Regions from separate parts of the Streptomyces sp. NPDC014006 genome, predicted to be linked through region 4. Evidence: riboswitches for the same ligand, from Rfam matches in the RefSeq annotation. Region 4 holds a riboswitch; each other region holds the start of a gene.
What was found. Region 4 has a riboswitch for cyclic di-AMP ahead of ACF1GV_RS27265 (transglycosylase SLT domain-containing protein). Riboswitches for the same ligand answer to the same signal wherever they lie in the genome.
Positions count from the first base shown of each region.

Region 1 (6,986 bases), on a different contig from region 4:
GGTTCGCCACCGAGCCGCTGAGCATCGGCGGGCAGGACATCGCCCCCGGTGACCCCGTCCTCGTCGTCCTGGCCGCCGCCGACCGCGATCCGGAGCGCTTCCCCGGGCCGGACGTGCTGGACCTCGCCCGCCGTGACAACCAGCACCTCGGCTACGGCCACGGCATCCACTACTGCCTGGGCGCCCCGCTGGCCCGCCTGGAGGGCCAGGCCGCCCTCGCCACCCTGCTCACCCGGCTGCCCGACCTCCAACTGGACGCGGAGCCAGACGACTTGCGCTGGCGTGGCGGTCTCATCATGCGGGGGCTGCGGCAGTTGCCGGTGGTGTTCACGCCCGAGGGCACACAGGAAAATGACACCTCTTCAACTTTGTGATCTTCACGTGATCTGCGCGGCATGAACTTGTGACTGACGATCGTCTGCCGATACGTTCACTCGTCAGCGTGACGCCGCTGCCTCAAGGCGTCGCGCTGGTCACTGCTGTCTTGCGAAAGGTCACCGCATGCTCTCCGGGAACGGTCGACACCGTCGCCCCCGTCAGGCTCCGGCACTCCTCGTCGCGGCCGGAGTGACCGGCTCCGCCATCGCCATCCCGCTGCTCGGCGCGGCGAGCGCCCACGCGGCCGACGGCACGACGTGGGACAAGGTGGCCGAGTGCGAGAGCGGCGGCCGCTGGAGCGACAACCCCGGAATCGGGCTGTACGGCGGTCTGCACCTGTCGCAGGAGGACTGGGAGGGCCACGGCGGCCTGGAGTACGCGGCCCGCCCCGACCTCGCCAGCCGCTCGCAGCAGATAGCCGTCGCCGAGAAGGTCCTCGCCGACCAGGGCGTCGGCCACTGGACGGTGTGCGGGCTGACGTCGGGCCTGTCCGCCGACACCTCCGCACCCGACATCGACACGGGTGTACCGGGCGACACGCCGGGCGGCGGCTCGGCCTCCACCGGCGCCACCGCCGGATCGGACTCCTCCGGCTCGGGCGGGTCCACTGGTTCACCCGACTCCTCCGGTTCGGCCGGTACCTCCGGATCCACCGATACCTCCGGATCATCCGGAATCTCCGGTTCGGTGGACTCGCCCGGCTTGCCCGACTCCTCCGGCACGCCCTCCGGTACGGCGGCCGGCACTCCCTCCACGGGCAGCCCCGCGCAGCCCTCTGACGGCCTGTCGTCCACCACCCCGTCCGCGGGCGGTGCCGGCGAGTCCGGCGCGTCCGGAAGTGCGGAGCACGGCACCTCGCAGCCGTCCGACAGCGCCTCCACCGGTGCCGCAAACAGCGACGATCCGGACAACCTGCGCCAGATCGTCGGGGATTCGGGGCTCGTCGACACCGGCGCCCTCGACGGCGGCGGCCGCCACCGAGGCGTCAGTGCACAGGAAGAAGTGACCGAAGCCGGCGCGACGCCCGTCTCGGGCCGGCACGCCTCGCGCTACACCGTGCGCGACGGGGACAGCCTCACGTCCATCGCCGACTCCCTTGGCGTCGCGGGCGGGTGGCGCGCGCTGTACGCGGAGAACCAGGACGCGATCGGTGCCGACCCGAGCCACATCGTGCCCGGTCAGACCCTGCTTGTCGGTGGCGAAACGGGCGAAAAGTAGCGGGAGTTGACGCCCTGTTTCGAGACTAATGTCCGCTTTGGTGAAAGTGTGGGATGAGTCTCAGAAGCCGTGATCGTCTTTGAAATTCGGCCGATCGCCTGTCTACGGTCATGACCGCTCGCCACCGCGAGCCCCGGCCGGCCGCAACGCCGAATCCTGCCAGCGGCCGCACGGGAACACTCGTCGCTTAACGCGCCGCAGGCAGGAGCGGGGGACCCAAGGTAAGCGCCGCGCCCGGCAGTTGAGCCGGAGCGGCTAGGGGTGAAGCCACACCTCCTCCAGGGGAGGGGTGGCCGGGCAACTCAACCGGCCCGAACCCGACAGCTCACCTCGCAGGCGTCGGTGAGGGGATCCACCATGCTGTTTTCCGGCAAGGGCAAGCACCGTCGTCCCTCCAAGGCCACCCGCGCCATCGCGATCGCCGGTGTCACCGGTGCCGCCGTCGCCGCTCCGCTGATGGCGGCCGGCAACGCCTCCGCCGCCACCACCTCCGAGTGGGACGCGGTCGCCCAGTGCGAGTCCGGCGGCAACTGGTCCATCAACACCGGCAACGGTTACTACGGCGGCCTGCAGTTCTCCGCCTCCACCTGGGCCGCGTACGGCGGTACCGCCTACGCCCCGCAGGCCAACGAGGCCAGCAAGGCGCAGCAGATCCAGGTGGCCGAGAAGGTCCTCGCCTCCCAGGGCAAGGGCGCCTGGCCGGTCTGCGGCACGGGCCTGTCGAGCACCCCCAACGACGGCGGCGCCTCCTCGAGCTCCTCCCAGAGCAGCGGCTCGTCCTCCCAGGGCACCACCACGACGCGCTCCACCGAGCAGCAGAGCGCCTCCCGCTCCAGTGAGCGCCCGGCGCAGTCGCAGAAGAAGCACAGCTCGAAGACCGTCACCACCCCGACCGGCAAGAAGGTCAAGAAGGGCGACGGCGAGTACAAGGTCGTCAAGGGCGACACCCTCAGCTCCATCGCCGAGAAGCACAAGGTCGCCGGCGGCTGGAAGAAGCTGTTCGACCTGAACAAGGACATCGTCGAGGACGCCAACCTGATCTACCCGGGCCAGCAGCTGCACCTGAAGTAAAGCGGCAGCCGGCAGGCCAAGGGCCGCTCCCCGTCCCCATGGGCTCCCCGCCCCGGTGCGTGTTCCCCCGTACGCACCGGGGCGGGTTTTGTCTGCCGCCGGTTCGGCGAATATTCGGCCAGAACGCCACCCCCCTTTGTTCCGACGGTGAACAATGGGTACGGTCTGTCTGTCCACGGGCCGGGCGGTCGGCTGGCCGATGGCCCCGGGGCGGTTAGGCTCTAGTCGCAAGGCTCACCAGCCCCGCACTTTCAGCGTCACATCCACGAAGGAGATGCTCGTGCCGTCCATCGACGTCGTCGTAGCCCGGGAAATCCTGGACTCCCGAGGCAACCCCACGGTCGAGGTCGAGGTCGGCCTCGACGACGGCAGCACCGGGCGTGCCGCCGTCCCGTCCGGCGCCTCGACGGGCGCCTTCGAGGCCATCGAGCTCCGTGACGGCGACGCCAGCCGTTACCAGGGCAAGGGTGTCGAGAAGGCCGTGCTGGCCGTCATCGAGCAGATCGGCCCGGAGCTGGTCGGCTACGACGCCACCGAGCAGCGTCTGATCGACCAGGCCATGTTCGACCTGGACGCCACCGACAACAAGGGCTCGCTGGGCGCCAACGCCATCCTCGGCGTCTCCCTCGCCGTCGCCCACGCCGCCTCCGAGGCCAGCGACCTGCCGCTGTTCCGCTACCTGGGCGGCCCGAACGCGCACCTGCTGCCGGTGCCGATGATGAACATCCTGAACGGCGGCTCGCACGCCGACTCCAACGTGGACATCCAGGAGTTCATGATCGCCCCGATCGGCGCGGAGTCCTTCTCCGAGGCCCTTCGCTGGGGCGCCGAGGTCTACCACACCCTGAAGAAGGTCCTGAAGTCCAAGGGCCTGGCCACCGGCCTCGGCGACGAGGGCGGCTTCGCCCCGAACCTCGGCTCCAACCGCGAGGCCCTCGACCTCATCCTCGAGGCGATCAAGGAGGCCGGCTACACCCCCGGCGAGCAGATCGCCCTCGCCCTCGACGTGGCCGCGTCCGAGTTCTACAAGGACGGCTCCTACGTCTTCGAGGGCAAGAACCGCTCCGCCGAGGAGATGACCGAGTACTACGCCGAGCTGGTCGAGGCGTACCCGCTGGTCTCCATCGAGGACCCGCTGTTCGAGGACGACTGGGAGGGCTGGAAGACCATCACCGCCAAGCTCGGTGACAAGGTCCAGCTCGTCGGTGACGATCTGTTCGTCACCAACCCCGAGCGCCTGGCCCGCGGCATCGAGGAGGGCGCCGCCAACGCCCTGCTGGTGAAGGTCAACCAGATCGGCTCGCTCACCGAGACCCTGGACGCCGTCGAGCTGGCCCAGCGCAACGGCTACAAGTGCATGATGTCCCACCGCTCCGGCGAGACCGAGGACGTCACCATCGCCGACCTCGCCGTCGCCACCAACTGCGGCCAGATCAAGACCGGTGCCCCGGCCCGCTCCGAGCGCGTCGCCAAGTACAACCAGCTGCTGCGCATCGAGGAGATCCTCGACGACGCCGCGGTGTACGCCGGCCGCAGCGCGTTCCCCCGCTTCCGGGGCGCGGTCTCCAAGGGCTGACCCATCCTGGCGTAAGGCTTAGCCAGTCGTACGTACGTCCCCGTACTCGGTCCCGTACCGTGTCCGGGGACGTACGCGCGTGTGAAAGGGGAGGCCGGCATGGCCGTGAAGGACCGGGACCGTTTCTCCACGGCGACCAGGATCCGGCTGCTCGGCGAGCAGACCGCGGCCCGCGTCTACCGTTCCCAGACCAAACGGCAGGCCCGCCGCTCCCGGCTCACCGGCCGCGCGGCACTGCTCGCGCTGGTGGTGTGCTCGCTGATCGTGGCGCTCGCCTATCCCATGCGCCAGTACGTCTCGCAACGCGCCGGGATCGCCGATCTGCAACGGCAGAAGCAGCAGGCCAGGCAGCGCGTGGAGCAGCTGCGCGACCTCAAGGCGCGCTGGCAGGACGACTCCTTCGCCGAGCAGCAGATCCGGCAGCGGCTGCACTATGTGATGCCGGGGGAGACCGGTTACGTCGTGGTCGACCCGGACGCCGCCAAGCAGGCGCACACCGAACTCGGCTCGGCGGACCGCCCCTGGTACTCCAACGTCTGGGACGGGGTCGACAAGGCCGACGCCTCCGACCAGTAATTCGACAAGAGAGAACTTCGTAGTGGAAACGCCCCCGCCGTCCACCCCGCGCACCGAGCCCACCGACGCGGATGTGGCTGCCTTCGAGCAGCAGCTGGGCCGGCCGCCGCGCGGGCTGCGCGCGATCGCCCACCGGTGCCCCTGCGGGCAGCCCGACGTCGTGGAGACCGCCCCGCGCCTGCCGGACGGCACGCCCTTCCCGACGCTGTACTACCTCACCTGCCCCCGGGCCTCCTCCGCGATCGGCACCCTGGAGGCCGAGGGCGTGATGAAGGAGATGACCGAGCGGCTGGGAACCGACCCGGAGCTGGCCGCCGCCTACCGCGCCGCGCACGAGGACTACATCCGGCGCCGCGACGAGATCGAGGAGCTGACCGGCTTCCCGAGCGCCGGCGGCATGCCGGACCGCGTGAAGTGCCTGCACGTGCTGGTCGCCCACTCGCTGGCCGCCGGACCGGGCGTCAACCCGCTCGGCGACGAGGCGATCGCGATGCTGCCCGAGTGGTGGCGCAAGGGCCCCTGCGTCACGCCGGCCGGCGAGGGCGCGGGCGCCGGGACCGAGGAGGACGCCAAGTGACCCGGGTCGCCGCCATCGACTGCGGTACGAACTCCATCCGTCTGCTGGTCGCCGACGTGGCCGTGCCCGACAGCGCCTCCGGCGCGGGGGCCACGGATGAACTCGTCGAGCTGGACCGCCGTATGACGATCGTGCGGCTCGGGCAGGGCGTCGACCGCACCGGGCGTCTCGCCCCCGAGGCGCTCGAGCGCACCTTCGCCGCCTGCCGGGAGTACGCGGAGATCATCAAGGAGCACGGCGCCGAGCGGCTGCGCTTCGTGGCCACGTCCGCCTCCCGGGACGCGGAGAACCGCGACGAGTTCGTGCGCGGTGTGCTGGACATCCTCGGCGTGGAGCCGGAGGTCATCACCGGCGACCAGGAGGCGGAGTTCTCCTTCACCGGCGCGACCAGGGAGCTGGCCGGGCACGAGCACCTGGAGCGGCCGTTCCTGGTGGTGGACATCGGCGGCGGCTCCACGGAGTTCGTCGTCGGCGAGGAACACGTGCGCGCGGCCCGCTCGGTGGACGTCGGCTGCGTACGGATGACGGAGCGTCACCTGGTGGCCGGCGGGGCGGTCACGGACCCGCCCACCGAGGAGCAGATCGCGGCCATGAGGGCCGACATCGAGGCCGCCCTGGACCTCGCCGAGCAGAGCGTTCCGCTGCGTCAGGCCCGCACGCTGGTCGGGCTCGCCGGGTCGGTGACGACCGTGTCGGCGATCGCCCAGGAGCTGCCCGAGTACGACTCGGCGCGCATCCACCACTCCCGGATCTCCCGGGACAAGGTCCGCGAGATCACCGAGTGGCTGCTGCACTCCACGCACGCCGAGCGCGCGGCGGTGCCGTCGATGCACCCGGGCCGGGTCGACGTGATCGCGGCGGGCTCCTTGGTGCTGTTGTCGATCATGGAGCGGACCGGCGCCGAAGAGGTCGTGGTGAGCGAGCACGACATCCTGGACGGCATCGCCTGGTCCCTGGTGTGACAGCCCTGCCGTGACGGCGGTGCACTGAGGTGCGGTGGGGCACTTACGAAAGGTATGCGCCCTTTGTTGCCAATGGTTCGTTTCACCCTTTTGGGGTGAGGTGAACCATGATCACCAGCGAGCAGATCCCGGCAGTCCCGGACCACCCGGTCCTCGGCGAGGACGGGAAGAAGATCGTCGACGGCGGCGGCCACCTCTCGGAGGACGAGGAGCACCGGCCCTACGACTACTGGTGGGTGCCGCGGGGACGGCCGACGCCGCGGGTGCGGCGGAACCGTGCGGCCGCCGGCATGCGCGGGGGCTCGGACGACGACGCGATGACGCGCTCGATGAGCGCATTGACGTGGGTATCGAGCGCCGTGAGACGGCCGGTCGTGGAGAGCGAGGCCGTACCGGTGGAGGGGGTGCGCAAGGAGCGCATCGAGAGCGCCGGGGAAACGGGCGAGGACCGCGGCGGCATGGGGCCGGGAGACCGGTAGGGATCCGGCCGCGGGAACCCCGGGGTGCCGGCGGACAACGACCCCCGGCACCCCGCTCCGGGGGCCCGCCGCAGAACGCGATAGACCCTGGTCAGCGTCCTCCCCTGAGCACCCGTGAACACGCCTGAGCGGGGTCGGCGAACGGTCCG
Region 1 covers NZ_JBICAJ010000007.1:89,341-96,326, reverse strand. Annotated here, with positions in the region: gene ACF1GV_RS23830 (cytochrome P450) at 1-374, shown strand, start outside; gene ACF1GV_RS23825 (transglycosylase family protein) at 502-1,596, shown strand; cyclic di-AMP (ydaO/yuaA leader) riboswitch at 1,780-1,950, shown strand; gene ACF1GV_RS23820 (transglycosylase family protein) at 1,954-2,667, shown strand; gene eno (phosphopyruvate hydratase) at 2,948-4,243, shown strand; gene ACF1GV_RS23810 (septum formation initiator family protein) at 4,343-4,819, shown strand; gene ACF1GV_RS23805 (DUF501 domain-containing protein) at 4,842-5,396, shown strand; gene ACF1GV_RS23800 (exopolyphosphatase) at 5,393-6,358, shown strand; gene ACF1GV_RS23795 (hypothetical protein) at 6,466-6,837, shown strand.
Region 1: linked by a shared signal. The riboswitch ahead of ACF1GV_RS23820 (transglycosylase family protein) and the one ahead of ACF1GV_RS27265 (transglycosylase SLT domain-containing protein) in region 4 are both predicted to bind cyclic di-AMP.

Region 2 (6,986 bases), on a different contig from region 4:
GGAGCTGCAGTCGGTACTGAACGTGATGCCCCCGGCGAAGCGCGCAGCCCTTCTGGAAGGGCTGGAGGCCTTCTGCGACGCCGCTTCGACCCAGAAGCGCCACGAGCCCGGCGCCGACAGCCGGTCCGCCTGAGACGAGCGGCGCGACACGGGAAGTCGCCCAGTTGCTCGCCGACGGCGCGGGTCCCAGGACCGCGGCGCGGGGCCGGGCATTCGAGGTGTCCGGCCCCGAGCGCTGCACTAGGGTGAACAGCCGTGGCGAGAGTGCGGTTGAGCGTGGCGGAGCGGCGGGAGGAGATCCTGCGGGCCACCGTGGAGCAGATCGAGGAGCGGGGCGTTGCGGCGGTGCGGATCGCCGACGTCGCCCAGGCTCTCGGGGTGAGCAACGCGCTGGTGCTGTACCACTTCTCCACCAAGGAGAAGCTGGTCGCGGCGGCCTTCGCGTACGCCGCCGAGGCCGACCTCGCGCGGCTGCGGGAACTGCTCGGCCGCCGTACCACCGCGCTGCGCCGGCTGCGGGCGGCGGTGCGCTGGTACGCGCCGACGGGGCAGGCCAAGGGCTGGCGGCTGTGGATCGAGGGCTGGTCGGCGGCCCTGCGCGAGCCGCCGCTGCGCGCGGTGGGCCGCGACCTGGACCGGCGGTGGAAGGCGGCGCTCGCCGAAGTCGTCGAGGAGGGAGTGGCCGCGGGCGAGTTCACCTGCCCCGATCCGGCCGCCTCCGCGCTGCGGCTGACCGCTCTGCTGGACGGGCTGGCGGTACAGCTGACCGCGTACGGCGGCACGGTCTCGCGCATCCGGGCGCAGGAGTGGGTCGATGAGGCGCTGGCCCGGGAACTCGGACTGAGCCGCCAGGAGTTGACCGCGCCGGGGAGGTGAGTGACACCAACCCTGCCGTGGGGCGGTGCGCAGCGGCCTCGTAGAGTCCCGGGGTGAACCGACTGCACGCACCCGATCCCCATTTGCCCATGCTGACGGAACCACAGGCCGCGCGGCTGCGCTCCCTCGCCGTCGACCACCTCGGCGCCGGGCACGACGACGTCGTCGTCACCGGCACGGACGTCCTGCACAACGGGCGCCGCAGCCCGCTGACCACGCTGGCCCAGCGCTGCCGTGACATACCCGAGGAACAGTGGCCGGAGTTGGTCCGGCAGCACTTCGCGCGCCTGGAGAACGCCTCGCGGGGCGACGAGGGCGCCGAAGAGCTGCTGCGCGGGACGCGGCTGCGGCTGCTGCCCGACGACGCGTTCCCCGAGGAGGCGGCGGGCAGTTTCCGCTACGTACGCCCGGTCGCCGACGGCCTGCTCGCGGCCCTCGCCCTGGACACTCCCGACTCGGTGCGCATCCTGCACGACGGCGACGTGGCCCGGGTGGACGCCGAGCGGCTGTGGGCGGCGGGCCGGGCCAACCTGCTCGCCGAGCCCGTGCGGCACGAGGAGGTGCGCACCGGGACGGGGGCGGTGCTGCACTCGGTGTACGGCGACTCGCACTTCGTCGCGAGCAGGGCGCTGGCCCTGCCGGAACTGGTCCGGGAGGTGACCGGCCGGGACCTGCCGGAAGCCGGCGCGCTGGTGGCCGTGCCGACGCGGCATCTGCTGGCGTTCCATCCGATCGTGGACAGCACGGTCGTGGACGCGGTCAACGACCTCGGCTCCTACGCGCTGGGCGCCTGCCAGGACGGACCGGGCTCGCTTACCCCGCGTCTGTACTGGTGGCACCGGGGACGGCTGGTGTGTCTCACCCACATCGACGAGGAGACGCGCTCGCTGTCCGTGCGGGCCCCGCAGGAGTTGCTGGAGCTGATGAAACGGCTGCGCGGTGGCCAGGGCTCGTCCCCCTTCGCCACGGCGCTCGCGCACGCGCACGCCCAGGCCGCCGACGATCCCTCCGCGGTGAAGCTCGAGAGCTGGGAGGCGTGGGTGCGTGCCATGCAGGAGGGCTCCGCGCTGTTCGCAACGCCGGACGCTCCGCAGGGCGACGGCCGGGCCTGGCTGGAGGCGTTCTGGCTGGCGCTGGTGTGCCGGGAGGGCGAGCGGCTGACGAGGCTGAGCCAGGTGCCGGTGGAGCGGCTGCGCCGGGCCGGTGAGGCGGACGACTACCTCTTCCACTGGATCGGCACGCTGCAGGCCTTCGTGCTGCGGCGCCCCATGGACGAGGTCGCCGACCGGCTGGTCACCACGATCCAGACGTCCGACCCGCAGGTGGCGACCCGCACGCCGGGCGATCTCCTGAACCTGGTCGACTACCAGCCGATCGCGCTGTTCCACCGGTTCATCGCCCGCGATCAGGAGAAGTTCGCGGCCGCCCTGGCCGAGGCGCTCGCGCACCACGGCCGCTACTGGGAGGGCTCCTGCGACCCGCGCGCGCTGGTCGCCCTCGGCCCGCTGGCGCTGGCCTCACTGGCGTACGACGCGGGCTTCCCGGTGGACACGTCGTCGCCGTATCTGCCGACCCACCTCGTGCAGGGGAGCTGGTACGGGGAGTTCCCGACCTGACGGCGGGCCGAGGGGCGGTGCCGCCGCGGCCCGCCCCTCGCCGCGCGGTTCAGGCGACCGCAGCGATCCGCATCTTGATGTCGTCCGGTGACAGGGTGCCCTTGGCGGTCACATGGTCGCCGGAGGACTCGCCGCGCAGCCGCCGGCCGATCCACGGCACCAGGTACTCGCGCGCCCAGTGCACGTCGTCGCGCCGGACCTCGAGCGTGCCGCGCGGCGGCAGCGGCGGCCAGGGCTGCTCGGGGTCGGCCGGGATCCTCAGGCCGAGCGCCTGGCCGGCCCGCAGCGCCACGCGCGTGTGCCCCTCGGGCGACAGGTGCAGCCGGTCGTCGTCCCAGGCGCGGCGGTCCTGAACGGACTTCAGCGACCACAGGTCGAGTACCGGGCAGCCGTAGCGGTCGGCGATGGCCCGGACGTGCCCGTTGTACGTGGCGATCTTGCCGCGCAGATGCTTGAGCAGCGGGACGCCCCGGGTGTCGAAGCCGGTCGTCACCATGACCGTGCCGGCCGCCGCGGCGAGCTGCGCGACCGCCCTCTCGAACCGCTCGGCGACCTCGTCGGGGTCGGTGCCGGGCCGGATGATGTCGTTGCCGCCGGCGCAGAACGACACGAGGTCGGGGGCGAGTTCGACGGCCCGCGGGACCTGCTCGTCCACGATCTGGTCGAGGAGTCTGCCGCGTACTGCGAGGTTCGTGTAGGTGAAGTCGCCTTCGGGTCGCCGGTCGGCGAGGAGTACGGCGAAACGGTCGGCCCAGCCCACGAACTGCCCGTCGGGGCCGGGATCACCGACGCCCTCGGTGAAGCTGTCCCCCACCGCCACGTACGACCCGATCACTGCTCTGCTGTCACTCTTCGAATCGTCTGCCACAGCAGTCCATGATTCACCCTCGAATGTGACTTACGCGACCGTAGGCAAGGGTTGACGGGCGGTGAGATAAGCCACTCCACATGTCCGGCCGTGTCGGGAATAAGCGCTCCGGCCGGAAAACCCCGGCCGGTCCGGACACATCGAGGGGCCGGACACACCGAAGGCCGGACGCCCGTGGATCGGGGTCCGGCCTTGGTGGCGTGTCAGACGGGTGGCCGCCGGGGCGGCGCGGGGTCAGCCGACGGTGACGCCGTGGGCGCGCAGGTAGGCGACCGGGTCCACGTCGGAGCCGTAGTCCGGCGTGGTGCGGATCTCGAAGTGCAGGTGCGGGCCGGTCACGTTGCCGGTCGCGCCGGACAGGCCGAGCTGCTGGCCCGCGGTCACGGTCTGGCCGGCCGAGACGGAGAGCTGGGACAGGTGGGCGTACTGGGCGTAGTAGCCGTCGTTCAGCTTGATGACGACCTGGTTGCCGTAGGCGCCGCCCCAGCCGGCGGAGACGACGGTGCCCGCGCCGACGGCCTTGACGGTGGTGCCGGTCGGGACGACGAAGTCGACGCCGGTGTGGTAGCCGCTGGCCCACATGCTGCCGGCGGTGTGGTAGGCGGTGCCGATGGTGGCGCCGCTGACCGGGAGGGTGAAGCCGGCGGCGGTGCTCGTCGACCGGGCGGGCTCGGCGGCCTTCGCGGGCTTGGCGGCGGACTTGTGCGCGGGCGCCTCGCTCTTGTGCGACGGGGCGGCCTTGTGCGCCACGGCGGCCTTCTTGCCGAGGGTCAGCTTCAGACCGGGGTGGATGAGCGACGGGTCGCTGCCGACGACCTCACGGTTGTCCTCGTACAGCTTCTTCCAGCCGCCGGCGACATGCTGCTCGTCGGCGATCTTCGACAGGTAGTCGCCGGACTTGACGGTGTAGAGGCGCACCCCGGACCGCGTCGCCTTCTTCTCGGCGGACGGCAGGCTCTGGACGGCCTTGGCGGACACCGACTGGGCGGCGCTCTGCGGCGTGGCGGCGTGCGCTCCGGCGGCGCCCATGAGCGGCAGCGCGAGCGCGGCGCCACCGGTGCCGACGACGGCGAGAGTGCGGGCGAGACGCTGGGTCTTCGGACGACGGTGCTTACCCTTTGCGGGCATGGCGCTTTTCCTCTCCGGCGCCTGCGAGGTGAGCTGTCGGGTTCGGGCTGGAGATGCCCGGCCGCTGGGTGCGGCTTCACCCCATAGCCGTTCCGGGAACCGGAACAGGCGGTCGTACCTGTGGGTCCCCCGCTCCTGCCGTGCGTCGGGTGGGTGGGTGCGGTGCGCCGGACGGCGGCAGGATTCGGCGTCCGTCCGGATTCGGTGGGAACGTAAGCGAGCAGGACGCACAGGGACAAGCAGGAGGTTGCGTGAACGGGCGTTTATCGTGATCCAATGAGGGAATCCGCCGTCACACTGCGTGAATTCGATCTGCTGTCAGCTCGTCAATTCACCAGCAAATCCACCGCCATTACGTGGACATGACGTACGACGGACGGTCACGGTTATGACGCTCCTCACGCGCTCACCTTCCAGTGACCCCTATTTCCACGCGAGTTGGGAACAAGAGGCCAATTCGGGCAGAAAGCCCAGATGTGACGCCGAGGGATTACCAGCCCATTCGTACACCTCGGTCGGGAGGCCGGTGCAACCGGTTGCCCCGGGAATCCATGTCGTATCGTCGAAGGGCAGCCCGTCGGCCATTCGAGCCGCGTCGGCGGGTACGAGCGGGAGGAGCCCTTCGTGACGCAGCAGGTGCCGTCGACCGAACCCGAGCTGGCCGGAGTGCGCAACTTCCGAGACGTGGGCGGACTTCCCACGATCGACGGTCGGCGGGTGCGGCACGGCGTGCTGTTCCGCAGCGGCCACCTCGCTCACGCGACGCCCGAGGACGCGGCGTACCTCGCCACCCTGGGGCTGCACACGATCTTCGACTTCCGCAACGCGGCCGACCAGACGCTGGAGGGGCCGGACGTCGAGCTGCCGGGCGTGCGCAACGTCAATCTGCCGCTGTCGGACCCGGCGGACGGCGCCGAGTTCTGGAAGATGGTGCGCGACGGCGATCTCGAGCAGCTGCGCGGCATCCTCGCCGACGGCAAGGGAGCGAACCGGATGATCGCCTCCTACCGCACGATCATCAAGGAGCGCACCGCCGAGCACTCCCGGGTGCTGCACGCGCTCGCCGAGGACAACGTCCCGGCCCTGATGCACTGCGCCGCGGGCAAGGACCGCGCGGGCCTGTCGATAGCGGTCACCCTGCTCGCCCTGGGCGTGGAGAAGGACGCCATCGTCGAGGACTACCTGAAGTCCAACGAGAAGCACCGCCGCTACAAGGTGCGCCGCAGCGGCTCGGCCGAGTCGGCCTACACGCCCGAGGTGATGGAGCTGCTCAGCCCGCTCTTCGACGCGCGCGCCGAGTACCTCACTGCGGCGCTGGAGACCATCGAGGAGACCTGGGGCGGCGTCGACGCCTACCTGGAGCAGGGACTGCGGCTCACCCCCGAGACCCGGGAGCGGCTGCGGGCACGCCTGCTCGACTGAGCTGCGGAAGCGACCGCGCGGCCGGCCGTGCCCGCCGTGCCCGCCGAGGGGCCTACTGCCGGGCGCCCAGCTCGAACAGCAGCCAGACGAAGCCGGCCAGGACATGGCCGACGGCGATGTAGATGATGAGCCGGATCCACAGGGTCCGGGGGAACTTCTCCTCGACGTTGCTCATCGCGCCTCTCCAGGGTGGGCGGGCCCCAGGCACAGCGTGGCCGTGGGGCTCTGCAGCAGGGTGTGGACGAACAGCAGCTCCAGACCGGCGGGGTCGTCGGCGGCGATCCGGTGCGGGGTCATGGAGTCGAAGTGCGCGCTGTCCCCCGGGCCGAGCCGGTGGGTGGTGTCCCCCAGGCGCAGCCTGAGCCGTCCGGTCAGGACGTACAGCCACTCCTCGCCGGGGTGTACGCGCACGATGTCACCCTGCGCGCCATAGGGCACCTGCACCCGCAGGGCCTGCATACCGCGGCCCGGCGCGCCGGCCTGCCGGTACGTCCAGCCGCCGGCCGCCGTCGGCTCCATGTCGGAGCCGCGCACCACGGCGTCCCGCTCGGCGACGCTCTCGCCGAGCAGCTCCGAGACGGTCGTACCGTAGATACGGGCCAGCGCGAGCAGCATCGGCAGCGAGGGCTGGCGCTGCCCGGTCTCCAGGCGGGACAGATGGGCCGGGGAGAGTCCGGCGGCGCGGGCGGCGGCCTCCAGGGTGAGGCCGGCGCGGCGGCGCAGGGACCGCAGCTGCGGGGCCACCGCGGGCAGGCCGCCGGCCGGTTCCGCAGGGGACTCGGAGGAACTCATGTCCCCATTCAGCCGCAGGCTTGCCTCTGTGGCAAATTTGTTGCCTCAGAGGCAAAGTCTGCCACTGCCCGCGCGGCTCACCCACCCGGCCCGGCCCGGCCCGCCGTGTGCCGCTACCGGTTCGTCACGGCCTGCTTGATCAGCGTCTTGCCGAAGTCCCACATCAGCCCGTTGCCGCTGTGCGCGTCGTCCATCACGGCGGTGAAGGCGTCGACGAAGCGGTCCACGTCCGCCTCGTCGATGATCAGCGGCGGGATCAGCTTGATCACTTCGAGGTGGTCGCC
Region 2 covers NZ_JBICAJ010000002.1:1,043,264-1,050,249, reverse strand. Annotated here, with positions in the region: gene ACF1GV_RS11260 (MarR family winged helix-turn-helix transcriptional regulator) at 1-133, shown strand, start outside; gene ACF1GV_RS11255 (TetR/AcrR family transcriptional regulator) at 256-876, shown strand; gene ACF1GV_RS11250 (immunity 49 family protein) at 966-2,492, shown strand; gene ACF1GV_RS11245 (SGNH/GDSL hydrolase family protein) at 2,542-3,327, opposite strand; gene ACF1GV_RS11240 (peptidoglycan DD-metalloendopeptidase family protein) at 3,595-4,488, opposite strand; cyclic di-AMP (ydaO/yuaA leader) riboswitch at 4,494-4,647, opposite strand; gene ACF1GV_RS11235 (tyrosine-protein phosphatase) at 5,113-5,910, shown strand; gene ACF1GV_RS11230 (DUF6126 family protein) at 5,963-6,085, opposite strand; gene ACF1GV_RS11225 (helix-turn-helix domain-containing protein) at 6,082-6,702, opposite strand; gene ACF1GV_RS11220 (aspartate aminotransferase family protein) at 6,816-6,986, opposite strand, start outside.
Region 2: linked by a shared signal. The riboswitch ahead of ACF1GV_RS11240 (peptidoglycan DD-metalloendopeptidase family protein) and the one ahead of ACF1GV_RS27265 (transglycosylase SLT domain-containing protein) in region 4 are both predicted to bind cyclic di-AMP.

Region 3 (6,986 bases), on a different contig from region 4:
GCGGCCTCGCCGCGATCCATGTCGGCACGACCGGGATCTGCGACTTCGTCGCCGTCGCCCGGCAGCTCGCAGAGGCCTCCGGCGCGAAGATCCACTACGGCGCACAGGTCGTCCAGGTCGACCGGCGGCCCTCGCTCGGCGTCGCCGTGCGCACGGCGGACGGCGATGTCGTCCGCGCCCGCGTCCTGGTGAACTGCGCCGGGCTGTACTGCGACGAGGTGGCCCGGCTCACCGGCGACGACCCCGAGGTGCGGATCGTCCCGTTCCGTGGGGAGTACTACGAGCTGGCGCGCCCGGAGCTGGTGAAGGGCCTGGTCTACCCGGTACCGGACCCGGCGTTCCCCTTCCTCGGGGTCCATCTGACCCGGGGCATCGACGGCGGCGTCCACGTGGGCCCCAACGCGGTGCCGGCCCTGGCCCGCGAGGGGTACGGCTGGGGGGTCGTCCGGCCGCGGGAGCTGGCGGGGACCTTGGCCTGGCCCGGCTCGTGGCGGATAGCCCGCCGCCACTGGCGGTACGGCGCGGGTGAGCTCAGGCGGTCGGTGTCCAAGGGAGCGTTCGTGGACGCGGTACGACGGCTGCTGCCTGCGGTGGAGGAACGGGACCTGGTGCGCACGGATCCGGGGGTACGGGCGCAGGCGGTCCTACGGGACGGAACGCTGGTGGACGACTTCCTGATCCGTGAGGGAGCACGCACCGTGCACGTCCTGAACGCCCCGTCCCCGGCGGCCACGGCATCCCTGCCGATCGGAAGAGAGGTGGCGCGCAGAGCACTGAAGGCTCTCGCGGAGGCGTGACCGACGTGACTGCAGCCGACCCAGGCGCGGGGAACCGCGCGACCGGCCCTCACCCACCCGCACACGCCCGACGACCCGCACCCAACCCCACAAGCCGCGCCCCGCACACCGCCGCGCGCCTCCGTACAATCGATCCCACTGTGTCTGACTCCCTCAACGCTCCCGAAACCCACCGGCCCACCCCCGCAGCGGATCCCGGCGTCTCCGTGCGGCACACCCGGGCCACGGGTGAGCCGCGGTTCCCGGACGGGCCGAAGGCCGACCCCGCCGGGTCGCACTTCGAGCGTCGCATCCGCAGCTTCCAGCCGCGCCGCAGCCGGGTCACCGCCGGGCAGGCGGACGCCCTGCAGCGGCTGTGGCCCAAGTGGGGGCTGGACATCGACGGGCAGCGCACCCTCGACCTGACCGAGCTGTTCGGCAACGACAGCCCCGTCGTGCTGGAGATCGGCTTCGGCATGGGCGAGGCCACCGCGCAGATGGCCGCAGCCGACCCCGGCACCAACATCCTCGCCGTGGACGTGCACACCCCCGGCCAGGGCAATCTGCTGAACCTCGCCGACCACCACGGCCTGTCCAACATCCGCGTCGGCAACGGCGACGCGATCATCCTGCTGCGCGAGATGCTCACCCCCGACGCGCTGGACGGCCTGCGCGTCTTCTTCCCGGACCCGTGGCCCAAGAAGCGGCACCACAAGCGCCGGCTGATCCAGCCGGAGTTCCTCACCCTCGCCGCGACCCGGCTGAAGCCGGGGGCGATCCTGCACTGCGCCACGGACTGGGAGCCCTACGCCGAGCAGATGCTCGAGGTACTCACCGCGCACCCCGACTTCGAGAACACCCAGCCGGACGGCGGCTTCGCGCCGCGCCCCGCCTTCCGGCCGCTGACCCGTTTCGAGGGCCAGGGCCTGGACAAGGGCCACGTCGTGAACGACCTGCTCTTCCGCCGCGTACCGCATCCGCGGGACGACCAAGATCCGGACTGACGCCACCGTCAACGTCGCGAGCGACGCTCTCCCTCGTTAGGGTCAATGCCGTGGCCACGAGTCCCCCGTATCCGACATACCCCAGCGGCCCCGGCGACGGTGCGCTCCATCACCCGCACTGGTGGCAGCGCAGAGGGGTGCGGTACGGCGCGCTCATCACGCTGCTCGCCCTGTCCGGTCTGGTCATCCTCGCGCTGGTGCGCGAGCAGACCGGCACCGAGGGCTTCCTGGTCGGGCTGGGGCTCGCCGTCTTCCCCGTACCGCTGCTGCTGACCGCCTTCCGCTGGCTGGACCGGGTGGAGCCCGGCCCCTGGCGGAACCTGCTGTTCTCGTTCGCCTGGGGCGCCTGCGCGGCGGCCCTGATAGCGATCGTCGCCAACAGCTTCGCGACGAAGTGGATAGCGACGGCGACCGCGGACCCCTCGGGCGCGGACACCCTCGGCGCGACGGTGATAGCGCCGATCGTGGAGGAGTCGGCGAAGGCCGCCGCCGTCCTGCTCGTCTTCCTCTTCCGCAGACGCGACTTCACCGGGATCGTCGACGGCGTGGTGATAGCCGGCGTCACCGCGACCGGCTTCGCGTTCACCGAGAACATCCTCTACCTCGGCACCGCCTTCGGCACCGACCAGCTCACCGGCGGCCGGGGCATAGCCTCGGTCACCGCGGCGACCTTCTTCGTCCGCGTGATCATGTCGCCGTTCGCGCACCCGCTGTTCACCACCATGACCGGCATCGGCTTCGGCATCGCCGCGCTGTCCGGCGGCGGCCGGCGCCTGCGCCGCGTCCTGCTCCCGCTGGGCGGACTACTGCTCGCCATGGGCATGCACGCCCTGTGGAACGGCTCGGCGTCCTTCGGCCCGTTCGGCTTCTTCGCCGTGTACGGCGGTTTCATGATGCCCGCGTTCGGGCTGCTGACCTGGCTGGTGATCTGGACCCGGCAGCGTGAGCTGCGCACCGTGCGCGAGGAGCTGCCCGCCTACGTCGCCGCGGGCTGGCTCGCGCCCGCCGAGCCGTTCGCGCTGGGCTCGATGCGGGCGCGCCGCATGGCCCGCGAGTACGCCGCCCACCACCTGGGCAAGCCGGCCGCCAAGGAGGTCGCACGCTACGAGGCCTACGCGACGTCTCTGGCGTTCCTGCGGCACCGGGGCCGCCGCGGCCGCGCCGGCGCCGACTTCGTCGTACGGGAAAGGGAGCTGCTGAACGAGGTGTGGCGGCTGCGGGCGCTCGCCCGGCCGGCGCTGGAGTACGCGGCCCGGGCGGCCGCGCCCCCGGTACCTGTGATGCTGCCCTGGCCCGCGCAGCCGTGGCCCGGTCCCGGGGCGGCGCGGCCGTACCTGCCGTACGCCGGGCAGGCGGGGTACGCGGGGTACGCCGGGTACGGAGCCCATCCGGCGTACCCGGCGTACAACCCCTACCGGTCGTAGCAGCCGCAACGGCAACCGTCACCGAGCGCCGCGGACGCCGGAGAGCGTCGGTCAGGCCGACGCCCGCGTCAGCCGTGCCAGCTCCGCTTCCGTCAGGGTCAGCTCCGCCACGCTCAGCAGCGCCGGGAGCTGGTCCGTGGTGCGGGCCGAGGCGATGGGGGCGGCGACCGTCGGCTGCGCGGCGAGCCAGGCGAGGGCGACCGTGGCCACGGGGGCGTCATGGGCCTGGGCGACCTCGTCCAGGGCGGTGAGGACCGCGCGGCCGCGCTCGGAGTTCAGGTGCTGCGCGGCGCCGCCCGCCCGCGGGCTGTCCACGCTCGCCCCGGGCCGGTACTTGCCGGTGAGGAAGCCGGAGGCCAGCGCGTAGTACGGGACGGCGGCGAGGCCGGCGCCGGCGGCGACGTCCTGGAGGTCGCCCTCGTAGGTGTCGCGCGAGACGAGGTTGTAGTGCGGCTGGAGCGCCACGTACCGGGCGAGGCCCTCGCGGTCGGAGAACTCCAGGGAGGCCCGCAGGCGCTCGGCGGAGATGTTGGAGGCGGCGATATGGCGGACCTTGCCGGCCTTCACCAGCTCGTCCAGGGCGCCGATGATCTCCTCGACCGGCACCTCGGGCTGGTCGTAGTGGGTGTAGTAGAGGTCGATGTGGTCGGTGCCGAGGCGGCGCAGAGAGGCGTCGGCGGCGGCCTTGATGTTCGCCGCGCTCAGTCCCCGGTACTCGGGGTGCTGGCTGACCTTGGTGGCGATGACGACGTCGTCGCGGTTGCCCCGGGCCTTGATCCAGCTGCCGATGATCGTCTCGGACTCTCCGCCCTGGTTGCCCTCGGCCCAGGCGGAGTAGGCGTCGGCGGTGTCGATGAAGTTGCCGCCGGCGGCGCTGTAGGCGTCGAGGACGGCGAAGGAGGTCGTCTCGTCGGCGGTCCAGCCGAAGACGTTGCCGCCGAGGGCGAGCGGGAAGACCTCGAGGTCGGACGCACCGAGCTTGCGAAGAGCAGTCATGCCCCGTTTCAACGCCCCGGCGTCATCGGCCCATTCCGCACGGAAACCAACAGCGGGCAAACACTTGGGCGCACACGAACCGGCAGCCCTGACGTCGGGGGGTGTGCCGTCAGGACCGCCGGGGATCGGGAGCCGGACGAGGTGTCAGGGGTTGAGGCCCTTGTCCTGCAGCCACGCCATGGGGTCGATGCCGGAGGCCTGCCCGTCGGGGTGCACCTCCAGGTGCAGGTGCGGGCCGGTGACGTTGCCGGTGGCGCCCACGCGGCCGATGACGTCCCCGGTGGCGACCTTCTGCCCGACGCTGACGCTGATCGACGACTGGTGGCAGAACCACAGCTCGGTGCCGTCGTCGAGGGTGAGGATCGTGCGGTAGCCGTAGGAGCCGGCCCAGCCCGCCTCGGTGATGGTGCCGCTGTGAACGGCCTTGATCAGCGTGCCGGTGGGGGCGGCGAAGTCCAGGCCGGTGTGGTAGCCGGAGGCCCACATGGAGCCGGCCTGCCCGAAGCGGGAGGTGAGGGTGTACGAGGAGGTCGGCAGCACGTACTGCTTGGCGAGCTCGGCGAGGCGCTCGGCCTCGGCCTTCTTCTTCGCCTCCTCCTCCGCCTTCTCCTTCGCGGCGGCGGCCTTGGCGGCGGCCTCCTTCTCGGCCTGCGCGGCGGCCTCGGCGGCCTGCTTGACGACAGCGGCCTCGGCGGCGGTCTGCGCCTTGACGTCGACCTGGACCTGCTGCGACTCGGCCTGCGCCATGATCCGGTTGCGCAGCGTCTCACCGGCGCCGGCGGCCTGCTGCCCGTCGTCGGTGATGACGCCCATGTCGGTGAGCGGGGTGGCGGAGCCCTGGGGCCGGTCGTCCTCGTGGTCGGAGATCAGCGAGGCGACCGAGGGCAGGTCGGGCATGGAGATGGAGACCGGCGGCTTGCCGGTCTGCGCGCTGGCCATACCGCCCGCGCCGACGGCGGCGATAACGCCGACGCCGAGGACGGTGGAGCTGCGGGCGAGTCCGCCGCGCTGCTTGGCGACGCGGTGCCGGCCGCGGACGGGACGGACGGACTCCTCGGTGGGATTCCACTCCTCCCAAGGGCCCTCGTCGGTGCGGTGGCCGCCGTAGACCAAGGTCTCGGGGCCCTGCTGGTTCGGCACGGACGGGGCTGTCGGGGCAGGCCGGTTGGACGCCACGCGGGCGTACTCCTTTCCTTCCGTCTCGCCTACCGGGTTAGCTGACGGGTTCGGAGCAGGAAGGTCTCCTACGCGCGTATACCGGCCGTCGATCGACGGCGGCTGACGCGAGATTCACCCCAAAGTGGTGGTTCCCCGGTTCCCTACGGGATTCGGCGCGTGAGCGCGGAGCCGTCTCTTGTGACGGCTGGGACGACCGCGCTGCGTTATCGAACGTTAATAGACCGGGTAGCCGGATTCCAAGCCGTTCGTCTTGATCATTAACATTCTTGGCCTGGACTTTCACGCCACGACCGGCCCAAAAGGGGCGACTTGACCGCCCCTCAGGCGTCACGTCCAAAACCTTGTTTCGGTGATGGTGCATCAATTGTTATGCACAGGGCGCTCGTCCGCTCACACATGGTGACCTTCACGGTCGGCGTACGGCGAGCAGCGCCATGTCGTCCGCCATGCCGCCGCCGGAGTGCCGCCGGACATCCTTCGCGACGGCGGCGAGCAGGGCGCCGGGCTCGGTGACGACACGTCCGGTGAGTCGCGCCTCGACGTCGTAGAAGCGGCCGTGGCGGTCGCGGCTCTCGGAGAGGCCGTCGGTGTACAGCAACAGCGTGGCGCCGCCGGGAAGCGCGGCCTCCTCCGAGCGGTCGGGCCAGGGGGCCAGCTCGCCCATGCCGAGCGGCAGCGCGGGTTCGGCGGGCAGCAGCGTGCGCAGGGTGCCGTCGGCGTACAGCAGCACCGGCGGCGGATGGCCGCGGTTGAGGACGCGGACCACCCAGTCGCCGTGCGGGAGTTCGGCGAGGACGGCGGTGGTGAACCCCTCGAACGCGTCCAGCCCGTCGCGCCGGGCGCCCTCCCGGGCCAGCGCCTGCTCCAGCCGCTGGGCGACCGCCTCCAAGGTGGCCTCCTGCTCGGCGGCCTCCCGGAACGCCCCGATGACCACGGCCACGGCGGCGACCGCGCCCATCCCCTTGCCGCGCACGTCCCCGACGATCAGCCGGACACCGTACGGGCTGTCCTGAACGGCGTACAGATCGCCGCCGATGAAGGCGTCGGCGCGGGCGGCCTCGTAGCGGGCGGCGATCTGGAACACGCCGATCTGCTCGGCGGGTTCGGGCAGTACGGCGCGCTGGGCGGCCTCGGCGACCTCGCGCGCGGAGGCGAGCTGCTCGCTGCTGCGGCGCGCGAGGGCGTTGATCAGGACAGCCAGGACGGCGACCGTGGCGACCGTCACCAGCTCGGTGACGGCGTCCGTGTGCCAGACGATGCCGATCGTCAGGTGCAGGCCGAGCACGACGGCGACGGCGGCGAGCCCGGTGAGCACGGTGCCGCGGCGGCTGTAGAGCGGGGCCGCGACCAGGGGCGCGGCGGTGAAGAAGGGGGCCGCGGTGAAGTCGGACGGGGTGCAGTAGTCGTAGACCGCGCCGGCGGCGATCAGCAGCGCCGGCAGGATCCGGACGAAGGCCCGCGCGACGGAGATCCTCCGGCCCTCCTCGGGCCGCGGCTCCCCACCGCCCCAAGGGCCTGCGTCCGGCACAGGGTCACCTGGCAGCCGCACGGCGGCACCGGGGGCGCGTGCGCCGGGGCTGAGATCGAGGGCGGGGGCGCAGCCGCGG
Region 3 covers NZ_JBICAJ010000003.1:628,427-635,412, reverse strand. Annotated here, with positions in the region: gene lhgO (L-2-hydroxyglutarate oxidase) at 1-797, shown strand, start outside; gene trmB (tRNA (guanosine(46)-N7)-methyltransferase TrmB) at 938-1,780, shown strand; gene ACF1GV_RS15155 (PrsW family intramembrane metalloprotease) at 1,831-3,204, shown strand; gene ACF1GV_RS15150 (aldo/keto reductase) at 3,256-4,200, opposite strand; gene ACF1GV_RS15145 (M23 family metallopeptidase) at 4,345-5,376, opposite strand; cyclic di-AMP (ydaO/yuaA leader) riboswitch at 5,388-5,544, opposite strand; gene ACF1GV_RS15140 (PP2C family protein-serine/threonine phosphatase) at 5,786-6,907, opposite strand.
Region 3: linked by a shared signal. The riboswitch ahead of ACF1GV_RS15145 (M23 family metallopeptidase) and the one ahead of ACF1GV_RS27265 (transglycosylase SLT domain-containing protein) in region 4 are both predicted to bind cyclic di-AMP.

Region 4 (6,986 bases):
GGCGGGATGAGGACGGTGAGAGGTCAGGCGGAGCGGTGCAGCAGGCCGCTCATGGAGATGCGGTCGCCGCGGAAGCGGATGAACTCCAGATCCACCGGGCGCCCGTCACACAGGTGCGTGAGGCGTTCCAGCATCAGGACGGCCGCTCCGCGCGGTGCCTCCAGCACGGCGGCGGAGTGGGCGTCCGCGTTCACCGACTCCAGGGTGATCTCGGCGTGGCCGAGACGCCGGCCGGTGATGGCCTCCAGGAGACGGAAGACGTCGGTGTTCTCCAGGTCGGCGCCGAGCAGGGCGGTGCCGATGTCGAGCGGGATGTAGGTCAGGTCGAGGGAGAGCGGCAGGCCGTTCAGGCGGCGCAGCCGTTCGATGTAGAGGACGTCGGCGCCGGGCGGGACGTGCAGCCGGTCGGCCACGGGGCCCGGTGCGGGGGCGGGGCCCATGGTGCGGACCTCGTTGGTGACACGGCCGTGTTCGTGCAGGGTCTCGGCCAGACCCATCAGGCGGTCGAGCCCGTGGGGGTACTTACGGGCGACGACGACCGTGCCGACGCCGGGCAGGCGGTCGACGAGGCCCTCGGAACGCAGCAGGTCGAGAGCCTGCCGGACGGTGTTGCGGGAGGTGCGGTAGTCGGTGGCGAGGAGGGATTCATGGGGGAGCGTGCCGGTCTCGAAGCCGCCGGTGAGGAGCTGGCGTCGGAGGAGGTCGGCGAGCTGCCGGGCTCGGTCCGCGCGCAGCCGGCGGCGCGCACGGTGGGCGGCGACGGTGGTCGCGCCCTGGCCGGCGTGGTCCCGGATACGGTCGGTGGCTGGCATGGCTGGAACCATACCGAGGAGGTAGGAAAAGGAGGGTTGCTGAAATGTTGCGCCACCTGACGATCCGTCGAATATGGCGCTGACCTCGGGCTTTCGGCAGGCATCGGGGAAGATCTGCCACCGGGGAGGGCGGCGGCCGCTGCGTCGGTCCGGTGCGGTGCCGTCGGCCGGCGCACCGTCAGGCCGACGCCACTCCGTCGGTCAGCGCACGTCGGTCCGGTGGCCGTGCCGTCCGACAGTGGGAGTGGGCGCGCGTCAGGCGAGTGCCGTCAGACCGGGCGCGAAGGCGATCAGCAGCGGCAGCAGGGGGACCAGCGCGGCGACGGTGGTCGTCAGGGCCCGGCGGCTGCGGTCCAGCCGCGGCGGTGGCTCCAGCAGGCGGTCGACCCGCTCGCCGAGCAGGCGGTGACTGGAGGCGCAGGAGAGCACGCCACGGTGCTGGTTCAGCTCGATCAGGGCCAGGGCGGTGGTGAGGTGGCCGCAGCGGCGGGAGGCGGTGTCGTCGGCGGCCAGTTCGACCAGGCGGTGGGTCTGGTCGCAGAAGTGGGCGAAGAGCGGGATGCGGGGGAAACCGGTGGCCAGGGCGGTGGACAGGTGCAGCAGCCAGTCGTGGTGGGCGCGGGCGTGGCCGCGCTCATGGGTGAGGATCGCGTCGAGCTGGTGGGCGGTGAGGCGGTGCAGGGCGCCCGTGGTGACGACCAACTGGGGCGGATGGCCCGGCATCCACCAGGCGTCGGGGTACTCGTCCTCCAGCACGAGCAGCGGGCCGCGCGCCGCGCCCAGGCCGGCCGGCAGCTCGGGGGCGCGTTCGCTCAGGTGGGCGCGGGTCACGCCGTGGCGCCGGCGGGCCTCGACCAGCTCGCGGGCGAGCATGGCGGTGGTCCAGGCGGCACCGCAGGCCAGCAGCAGGGTGAGTGCGACCGCCCAGGGCGGGGCCGAAGACAGGTCGTACGCCTCGGTCACGCCGGGCGGCGCGGGCGCGAAGAGCTGGGTGCGCACGGTGTGGAAGACGGCGGCGGTGCTGAGCGTCAGGGCCGTCAGACAGCACAGCAGGACCGTCGCGACGAGGCACTGCCACACCCAGAGGGCGACGACCGGTTCCCGTTCGGGCCAGGCGGCCCGGGTCAGCGCGCGCGGGACCGGCACGGCGGCCGTCAGAGTGACGACGCTCAGCAGGAGCAGGCAGACGGTCATGCCACGGGCTCCGGATCCTGGTCGGACAGGGCGGGGATGGTCGTGCGGGCGACGGACGCGATCACTCGGCGGCTCGGTGAGTGCGTCCGTCGCCAGTATGACGGCCCCGGGGCGGTGCGTCAGCCCCGTAACGAAGGCCCCGCGGGGGTGGGTGTCAGCGCGTGACGATCCGCCCTGTCACCTCGCCGAGGCCCACCCGGACGCCGTCCGGGCCGGGCGCCCAGGCGGACAGGGTCACCACGTCGCCGTCCTCCAGGAAGGTCCGCTTGCCGTCGGGGAGTTCCAGGGGCTCCTGGCCGTTCCAGGTCAGCTCCAGCAGGGAGCCGCGCTGGCCCGGCTCGGGGCCGCTGACCGTGCCCGAGCCGTAGAGGTCGCCGGTGCGCAGGGACGCGCCGTTGACCGTCATGTGCGCCAGCTGCTGCGCGGCCGTCCAGTACATGGTGGAGAAGGGGGGTTCGGAGACGACGTGGCCGTTGATGGCGACGGAGATCCGCAGGTCGTAGCCACCGGGTTCGTCGGTGGAGTCGTCGAGGTAGGGCAGCAGCGGATGGGTGCGCTCCGGGGGCGCGACCCGGGCCTCGTCCAGGGCCTCCAGCGGGGTGATCCACGCGGAGATCGAGGTGGCGAAGGACTTGCCGAGGAAGGGGCCGAGGGGGACGTACTCCCAGGCCTGGATGTCGCGGGCCGACCAGTCGTTGAGCAGGCACAGCCCGAAGACGTGGTCGCGGAAGTCACCGAGGGCGACCGGCTCGCCGAGCGAGGAGGGAGCGCCGACGACGAAACCGACCTCGGCCTCGATGTCGAGGCGGACGGACGGGCCGAAGACGGGCGCCGCATCGGCCGGGGCCTTGCGCTGGCCCGAGGGACGCACGATGTCGGTGCCGGAGACCACGACGGTGCCGGAGCGGCCGTGGTAACCGATCGGCAGGTGCTTCCAGTTGGGGGTGAGGGAGTCGGCGGCGTCGGGGCGGAAGATCTGGCCGACGTTCCGGGCGTGGTTCTCGGAGGCGTAGAAGTCGACGTAGTCCGCGACCTCGAAGGGCAGGTGCAGGGTCACCGAGGACAGCGGGTGGAAGAACGGTTCGACGGTCTCGCGGTGCGAGGGCACGGTGACCCACGCCGTCAGCGCACGCCGCACGTCGGACCAGGCGGTGCGGCCGGCGGCGAGGAGCGGGTTCAGCGAGGGCTGGGCGAGCAGCGCGGCATAGGGGGAGCCGAGCGCCATCGCCGCCGCGCCCGCGTCGAGCACGTGGTCGCCGAGCCGGACACCGACCCGCCGCTCGGCCGGAGAACCGGCGGGCGAGAAGACGCCGTACGGAAGGTTGTGCGCACCGAAGGGGTCGCCCTCGGAGACGTCGAAGGGGGGCATGCGGTGCCGCCTCGCTTTCGTGCACGTCGGACACGGCACCAGGGCCGTGCGATCCAGGTGGTCGCGGCACACGTTACGGCTGAGTCGGCTGTCTTGGGCAGTGTCTAAAGAGTCCGCAGTGTCCGCCATGTCCTTGTCGGGGGTGCCGATTCCGGCTCAGCATCCTTTGTGGGGAACACGGACGGAGGGCATCCGTTCCGCCGGGGGACACGTGGGGGACCGTGGCCGGCAGTGCCGCAAGCCTGCCGTTCCGGGCCGGCCGTGAAGTACCGGCCTCGATCGTGAAGTTCGGTCACCACCCGCTGCACCACGGCGGTGTCGGGGCGGTCCGCGGTCTGGGGCGTCTGGGCGTGCCCAAATACGCGATCACCGAGGACTCCTGCACCCCGGCCGCCGCCTCCCGTTGTCTGCGGCGCGCGTTCGTGTGGCCGACGACGGGCGCGGAGGGAGCGGGGCACCTGGTCGAAGGGCTGCTGCGGATCGGGCGCCGGATCGGGCGGCCGACCGTGCTGATCCCGGCCGGCGAGCAAGCACGGGCTGCACGAGCTGTGCGCGGAACGCGGCGTCCCCGGTCCGGCGGCCGCGTTCCCGCGGTGTACGACGACAGCGTGCCTTCGCTCCGGAGGCGCCGGATCGGGCGGTGAACGGGTGACCTGCGGGGTCCGTATTCTCTGATCATGGCCGCACCCCTCGCATATGCCCTCATCGCCACTGACCTGGACGGAACGCTGCTGCGCGGCGACGACACGCTCTCCGACCGGTCCCGGGCCGCGCTCGCGCGGGTGGCGGACGCCGGTGCCCTGCACTTGGTGGTGACGGGCCGCCCGGCGCCCCGGGTGCGGCCGCTGCTGGAGGACCTCGGCTGCACGGGGCTTGCGGTGTGCGGCCAGGGCGCGCAGGTGTACGACGCGGGGGCCGGCCGTCTGCTGTGGTCGGTGACCCTCGACCGGGAGCTGGCCGAGACCGCGCTCGGCAAGATCGAGGCCGAGGTGGGGGAGGTGTACGCCGCCGTCGACCAGGACGGCGTGGACGGGCTGACGCTGATCGAGCCCGGCTACCGGATGCCGCACCCGACGCTGCCGGCGGTGCGGGTCGGGCGGCGCGACGATCTGTGGGGCGAGCCGATCAGCAAGGTGCTGCTGCGCCATCCGGAGCTGTCCGACGACGAGCTGGCGGCGACGGCGCGCGCGGTGGTCGGTTCGCTGGCGACGGTCACCATGTCGGGGCCGGGGACCGTGGAGCTGCAGCCGTGCGGTGTCACCAAGGCGACGGGGCTCGCACGGGCGGCCGACCATCTCGGGCTGAGCGCCGGGCGGGCGCTGGCGTTCGGGGACATGCCCAACGACATCCCGATGTTCGCCTGGGCCGCCCGCGGGGTGGCCATGGCCAACGCCCATCCGGAGCTGAAGGCCGTGGCCGACGAGGTCACCTTGTCGAACGAGGACGACGGCATCGCCGTCGTCCTCGAACGACTCTTCGGGTGAGGCAGTGGCTCAGTACGCGCTGAACACGTTGTCGATCGAGCCGTAGCGGGCGGCCGCGTAGTTGCAGGCCGCGGTGATGTTGGCGATCGGGTCGTACGGGTCCATGGAGGTGCCGGACACGTGGTAGGCGAGGAACGTCGGGTCGATCACCTGGAGCAGGCCCTTGGACGGGGTACCGGCGGCCGCGTTGGAGTCCCACAGGTTGATGGCGGCGGGGTTGCCGGAGGACTCGCGAATGATGTTGCGGTAGATCCCGTCGTAGGTGCCCGGGATGCCGTGCTTGGACATGATGTCCAGCGACTGGCGGATCCAGCCGTCGAGGTTGTTCGGGTAGACCGAGTTGGCGGCCGTGATCACGGTGGCGCTGGTGGCCGGGGTGGCCGCGGAGGCGCTGGTCGCGCCGAAGAGCGGCAGCGCGAGGGCGGCGGCACCGGCGCCGGCGACGGCGAGGGTGCGGACGAGGCGGGACGTGCGGGTGCGGCGGTGCTGATCGGCAGCAGGCATGGCGAACTTCCTCTCCGGCGCCTACGAGGTGAGCTGTCGGGTTCGGGCTGGAGATGCCCGGCCGGCCGCGGATGCGGCACGGCTTCACCCCGAGCCGGTCCGGGGCGTCGTCGGGGCGACGACGTCCGGTTCGGCGACTTACCTGGGTCCCCCGCTCCTGCCGTACACGGATGAGTTGGTCCGATGGTGGATGCCGGACGGCGGCAGGATTAGGCGTCCATCCGACAGGCCGGGAAGTTATGCGAGAGCACATGCCGGGAACAAGTACTGGTTTCACCTATCGCCCTGGTTGACCTTGGTCGGGCTGTTTGGGGTGCTTGATCCTTTGCGATCGCCAAGGGTCAACTCGCTTGTGGGGACAGGCGAAATGCGGGGTAGACGCACCGAGGGCCGGTGAGGGGCGCGCGTGACCCAATTCACTGGTGTCACAGCTGCAACACATTTGCCGCCAAGACGACTAAGGTGAATCGGCTGATTAATTACGGCAAAGCGGGCAGTCGGGTCGTGTTGTGACGCGGTGGGGCGGGGTGGCTCGCGGAGGGTGGGGGTGGTCTTCGCGACGCGAGCATGGTTGATATCGGTACTTTTCAGCTGATCAGATTTGATCGATAAACATATCGGGCGTGATCCGATACCGCCTGGCCTGTAACCGTGGGCGCTATCGGTGATCGAAACGTGACCGGATACGCTGACTTGAGTGATGGCAGCGACCTATCGACAAACCGTGTAATCGCCTACCGGCACCAGCAGACAGGAGACCCCTCGTGACCGTCGTCGGGCCGTTCGGGCTTAGCGTGCGGGACCAGGCTCTCGAGGCCGATGTCCAGGCCGGATTGGCGGCTGTCGAGGAAGGGCTGCTCGAGGCCACCAAGAGCGAGGTTCCCTTCATCACGGAGGCCGCGCAGCACCTGGTGCGGGCGGGTGGGAAGCGGTTCCGGCCGCTCCTCGTGATGCTGGCGGCGCAGTTCGGCGACCCGTATGCGCCGGGGGTCGTCCCGTCGGCGGTCGTGGTCGAGCTGACCCACCTGGCGACGCTGTACCACGACGACGTCATGGACGAGGCCGCCGTACGGCGTGGCGTGCCCAGCGCGAACACCCGGTGGGGTAACTCGGTCGCCGTACTGACCGGCGACTTTCTCTTCGCGCGCGCCTCGCAGATCCTCGCCGACCTCGGGCCCGAGGCGGTGCGGGTGCAGGCACTGGCGTTCGAGCGGCTGGTCACCGGGCAGATCCTGGAGACCGCGGGGCCGCAGGACGGGCGCGACCCGGTCGACCACTACCTCGAGGTGCTCGGCGGCAAGACGGGCTCGCTGGTGGCGGTGTCGTGCAGGTTCGGCGCGATGATGTCCGGCGCCGACGAGACGGTCGTGGACGTGCTGACCCAGTACGGGGAGCGGCTGGGCGTCGCCTTCCAGCTGGCCGACGACGTGCTCGACATCGCCTCCGACTCGCACGAGTCCGGCAAGACGCCGGGAACGGATCTTCGCGAGGGTATCCCGACGCTGCCGGTGCTGCGGCTGCGGGAGCGGGCCGAGCGGCTGGGGCTGCCGGAGGACCGGGCGCTGTGCGAGCTGCTGGACTCCGATCTGAGCGACGACGCGCGACACGCGGAGGCGCTGACCG
Region 4 covers NZ_JBICAJ010000008.1:294,992-301,977, reverse strand. Annotated here, with positions in the region: gene ACF1GV_RS27290 (GntR family transcriptional regulator) at 24-812, opposite strand; gene ACF1GV_RS27285 (M56 family metallopeptidase) at 1,068-2,006, opposite strand; gene fahA (fumarylacetoacetase) at 2,161-3,375, opposite strand; partial or broken gene ACF1GV_RS27275 (ATP-grasp domain-containing protein) at 3,618-3,969, shown strand; gene ACF1GV_RS27270 (HAD family hydrolase) at 4,053-4,859, shown strand; gene ACF1GV_RS27265 (transglycosylase SLT domain-containing protein) at 4,869-5,363, opposite strand; cyclic di-AMP (ydaO/yuaA leader) riboswitch at 5,369-5,551, opposite strand; gene ACF1GV_RS27260 (polyprenyl synthetase family protein) at 6,128-6,986, shown strand, end outside.